2 regions of the Oryzihumus sp. genome follow, and region 1 is predicted to be linked to the other one. Evidence: riboswitches for the same ligand, from Rfam matches in the RefSeq annotation. Region 1 holds a riboswitch; the other holds the start of a gene.
The links. Region 1 has a riboswitch for thiamine pyrophosphate ahead of thiM (hydroxyethylthiazole kinase). Riboswitches for the same ligand answer to the same signal wherever they lie in the genome.

Region 1 (2,191 bases):
TGGCGCTCGACGGGCACGAACGGCGCCGGCGGGGTGGTCAGCCCACCGATGAACGCGCCGTACTCCCGGGGCAGGGCAGGGATGACGCGGGCCGCGGCACGCAGCGGCTCGCGCGCGTCCTGCGGCGCCCAGAAGAACAACCCGACGTTGGCCAGCTGGTCGACCTCGTGGAGGGCGAACTCGAACGAGGTCACCACCCCGAAGTTGCCGCCGCCGCCGCGCAGCGCCCAGAACAGGTCCGGCTCGGAGTCGGCCGAGGCGGTCACGGTGCGGCCGTCGGCGGTGACGACCTGCGCGGACACGAGGCTGTCGCAGGTCAGGCCGCACCGTCGGGTGAGCCAGCCCATGCCGCCGCCGAGGGTCAGGCCGCCGACCCCGGTGTGGCTGACGAAGCCACCGGTGACCGCCAGGCCGTGAGCGGCCGCCGCGGCGTCCAGGTCGGACCAGCGCGCCCCGCCGCCGACCCGCGCGCGACGCGCCCTCGGGTCGACGTCGACCCGGTCGAGCGGGCCGAGGTCGAGCATCAGCCCGCCCTCGGAGACCGCGTGCCCGGCGAAGCTGTGCCCACCCCCGCGCACGGTCAGGTCGAGCCGGTGCTCGCGGGCGAAGGCGATGACCGTGGCGACGTCGCGGGCACTGATCGCCTCGACGACAAGCGCGGGACGCCGGTGGATGTCGCCGTTCCAGACCGCCTTCTCCAGGGCGTCGTCGAACTCCTCATCCCCCTCCTGAAGCACCGTCCCCCCGACGCTGGTGCGCAGGTCGGTCAGGGCGCGGTCGTCGACGGGGTGCATGGCAGACCTCCAGGGTCGGGTTCGCGACGGGTTCGGGCGAGTGCCCTCGCCCCTGCCCTTCCGCCCTATGCCCCGCTCCGCCGGGTGTCATCGGGCAAAGGGGCGAGGCGGGCGTAGCAGGGTGCTCGGCTAGAGTCGCCGCCGACGCGGGGTGCCGGTCCGCACCGGCTGAGAACACACCCGTTGAACCTGATCTAGCTCGCACTAGCGAAGGGACGTCACCGTCATGGTCGCGACCACGCCCGTCTCCCCTCTCACCGCCGCCGCCGTCGGCGACGCCCTCGCCACCCTGCGCGAGCGCTCGCCCCTGGTGCAGTGCCTGACCAACATCGTCGTCGCCCAGTGGACGGCCAACCTGCTGCTGGCCACCGGCGCCGCCCCGGCCATGGTCGACAACCCCGAGGAGTCGGGGGCCTTCGCCGGGGTGGCCAGTGGTGTCCTGGTCAACGTCGGCACGCCCTACGGCGAGACCGCCGCGGCGATGGAGCAGGCGGTCGCCGCCGCCGGGCGGGCCGGGACCCCGTGGGTGCTGGACCCGGTCGCGGTCGGCCCCCTGCTGCGGTGGCGCACCGGGATCGCGCTGCGCCTGCTGTCCGTCGCTGCCCCTGCCGTGGTCCGCGGCAACGCCTCGGAGGTCATGGCCCTCGCCGGCGGCGCCGGGGGCAAGGGCGTGGACAGCCTGGACTCCCCCGAGGCGGCGCTCGACGCGGCCCGCACCCTGGCGGGCAGCCACGGCACCGTGGTCGCCGTCAGCGGGCCGGTGGACCACCTCACCGACGGTGTGCGCCTGGTCACCGTGGCCAACGGGCACGAGTGGCTGACCCGGGTCACCGGGGTCGGCTGCGCCCTCGGGGCGCTGATGGCCGCGTTCGCCGGGTGCGTGGACGATCCGCTGCTCGCGGCGACCGCCGCCACGGCGACGCTGACCGTCGCCGCCGACGAGGCCGCGGCGCGCACCGCCGGCCCGGGGTCCTTCGCCGTGGCGCTGCTGGACGAGCTGGCCGCGCTGACCCCCGACGCGCTCACCGAGCGGGTCCAGCTGGGCTGACCGATGAGCCGCCCGCCGCTTGACCTGTCGCTCTACCTGGTCACCGACACCCGCCTGTGCGGCACCCTGGGGGTGCCGGCCACCGTATCCGCCGCCGTCGCCGCCGGGGTGACCGTGGTGCAGCTGCGCGACCCCGCCGCCGACGACGCCGAGCTGGTCACCCTGGGCCGGGCCGTCGCCCGGGAGCTGGCCGGCACCGGCGTGCCCCTGGTCGTCAACGACGCGGTGCACCTGGTCGAGGCGATCGGGGCGCAGGGCGCCCACGTCGGGCAGGGCGACACCGACCCCGGTGAGGCGCGGGCGCGACTGGGCCACGCGGCATACCTGGGGCTGTCCGTGCAGACCACGG
Region 2 (2,191 bases), on a different contig from region 1:
ACGGGTCGAGCATCGAGGTGGGCTCGTCCAGCAGCACCAGGCCGGGCCGCAGGGCGAGCACCCCGGCCAGGGCCAGGCGCTGGGCCTCCCCGCCGGAGAGGGCGCTGGTGGCCCGGTCCACCCCGTGCGGGAACCCCACCGAGCGCAACGCGTCGGCGACCCGGGCCCAGATGGCGGGGCGCGGCATACCGAGGTTCTCCGGGCCGAACGCCACGTCGCGCCCGACCCGTCCGGCCACCGAGGCGTCCGCGGGGTCCTGCACGAGCAGGCCCACCGCGGCACCGGCCGGCGGGGCCCCGTCCACCAGCACCGAGCCGGTCAGGTCCCCGGACTCGGTCGTTGTCAGCACACCGGCCAGGGCCCGCAGCAGCGTCGACTTGCCCGAGCCGCTCGGCCCGGCGAGCAGCATGCGCTCGCCGGGCTCGAGGGTCAGTGACAGGTCGGCCAGCACAGGCTCGCGCCGCCCGAACGGACGCCAGGTGAGCCGGTCGACCTCGACCCGCGAGCCTGCGGCGACCGGGGTGCCGAGACGGTCAGGAGAGGTGGTGCTCACGGACTTCCTGACCGGGCGGGAACGCGTTGAGCGCGCCGGAGCGGGCCAAGGCACGGACCAGCGCCCAACCGCCGAGACCGGCGACGAGCGCGCCGGAGACGACACCGAAGAGCAGGTAGAGCACCTTCCAGGTCGGCGAGTAGTCCGGCACGTAGGACCACCACTCGTAGCCGACGATCTCCAGCACGGCCGCGAGCGCGCCGCCCAGGGCCGCGACGACCCGGCCGAACCGGCGCCAGCGGACGGCGGCGAGCACCAGCTCGACGCCCAGGCCCTGGAGCACGCCGGAGAGGAGCACCGCGATGCCCCACTTGTTGCCGAGGAACAGCTCGACGTTGGCGGCGACGAGCTCGGTGAACAGCGCGGCGCCGGGGCGGCGCACGACGAGGCCGCCGACGACCGCCGGGACCAGCCAGACGCCGAGCGAGAGCTCACCGGCGGGCGGGAAGCCGGCCGTGGCGGTGCTGATGAGGGGGTAGACGACGGTGTCGAACCCCCAGAAGACGACGCCGAAGGCCACCGCGAGCATCGCGGCGGTCAGCAGGTCGACACCCCGCCAGGCCAGGAGCCGGCCCGAGGCGGGGATGGTGGTGCGGGCGGACGCGACGGCGCCCACCGGGGTCTGGTGCGTGGTCATGGGTGGTGTTCCTTCTCCCGTGGTGTCCTGTGGATACCTCGGGGAGGTGCGCACCCGGCATACCGGCGTCTGGCGTGCCACACGCAGGTATGCCGGGCACGCACCTGAGATTTCCCGACTCCCTTCGCCGGTGCTAACCGGAGCAGGTTCGAGGGTCTGCGGCGAACCGCACTCTCAGCGCTCAGGGCGCTCCCCTGTCGTTCTGCAGATGACGGTACACCCGTGGGCGTGACAGGCTCGAGGTCTGCAAGGCCCGACCATCGAGGAGGTTCGGCGTGGGCGCAGTGGCATGGAAGGTCCTCGGCACCGGTGCCGCCGTCGGGGCCGGCATCGTGGCCAAGAAGCTGGTCACGGCGGCCTGGAAGACGGCGACCGGCAAGGAGCCTCCGGCCAACCCGGAGGACCCCGAGGTGTCGTGGCCCGAGGCGGTCGGCTGGGCGGTCGCGTCCGGTGCCGTCGTGGGTGTCGCGCGCCTGCTGGCGACCCGCAAGGCCGCGCGCTACTACACCGAGTCCGCGGGACACCGGCCCAAGGGCCTGAACGAGGTCAGCTGAGGCGTGTGCTCCGATGTGAGACCCGCCCTTGTCGGGGTTGCGACGGTTTGAGACTATTCCCGGCGATCCTCACCCCACACCCTGCGGAGCGACCCTGATGGACCAGATGGGCGTCGATCCCGCGGTGCACCTGCTCTCCCGTGCTCAGGAGCATGTCGACCTGCTGATGGCGCAGGTGGAGGCTGAGGCCCAGGAGCTTCGCGCACGCGCGCGCGACGAGGCCGACGAGGTGCGGCGCACCGCCCACGAGGAGTCGGAGTCCCTGCGGTCCGAGGCCTCCCGGCTGCGCGAGGAGGTCGCCGAGCTCGAGCGCGCCGGGGCCCGTGCCCGCGAGGAGGCGCAGCGGCTGAACGCCGAGCGCCAGGCCATGCTCGACGATGCCCGCGAGGAGGCCCGGCAGATCGTCGCCGACGCCGCCGACCAGGCAGCGCTGGTCAACGACGTGGC

Region 2: it holds a riboswitch for thiamine pyrophosphate, as region 1 does, so the genes downstream of both, ACXVGS_RS14560 (ECF transporter S component) here and thiM (hydroxyethylthiazole kinase) in region 1, are expected to answer to the same signal.

What each region holds. Positions count from the first base shown of each region.
Region 1 is NZ_JBTCWL010000058.1:13,107-15,297, forward strand. Features, by position in the region: gene ACXVGS_RS14475 (FAD-binding oxidoreductase) at 1-794, opposite strand, end outside; TPP riboswitch at 932-1,027, shown strand; gene thiM (hydroxyethylthiazole kinase) at 1,021-1,842, shown strand; gene thiE (thiamine phosphate synthase) at 1,846-2,191, shown strand, end outside.
Region 2 is NZ_JBTCWL010000059.1:4,024-6,214, forward strand. Features, by position in the region: gene ACXVGS_RS14555 (ATP-binding cassette domain-containing protein) at 1-553, opposite strand, end outside; gene ACXVGS_RS14560 (ECF transporter S component) at 534-1,190, opposite strand; TPP riboswitch at 1,293-1,396, opposite strand; gene ACXVGS_RS14565 (DUF4235 domain-containing protein) at 1,466-1,744, shown strand; gene ACXVGS_RS14570 (hypothetical protein) at 1,842-2,191, shown strand, end outside.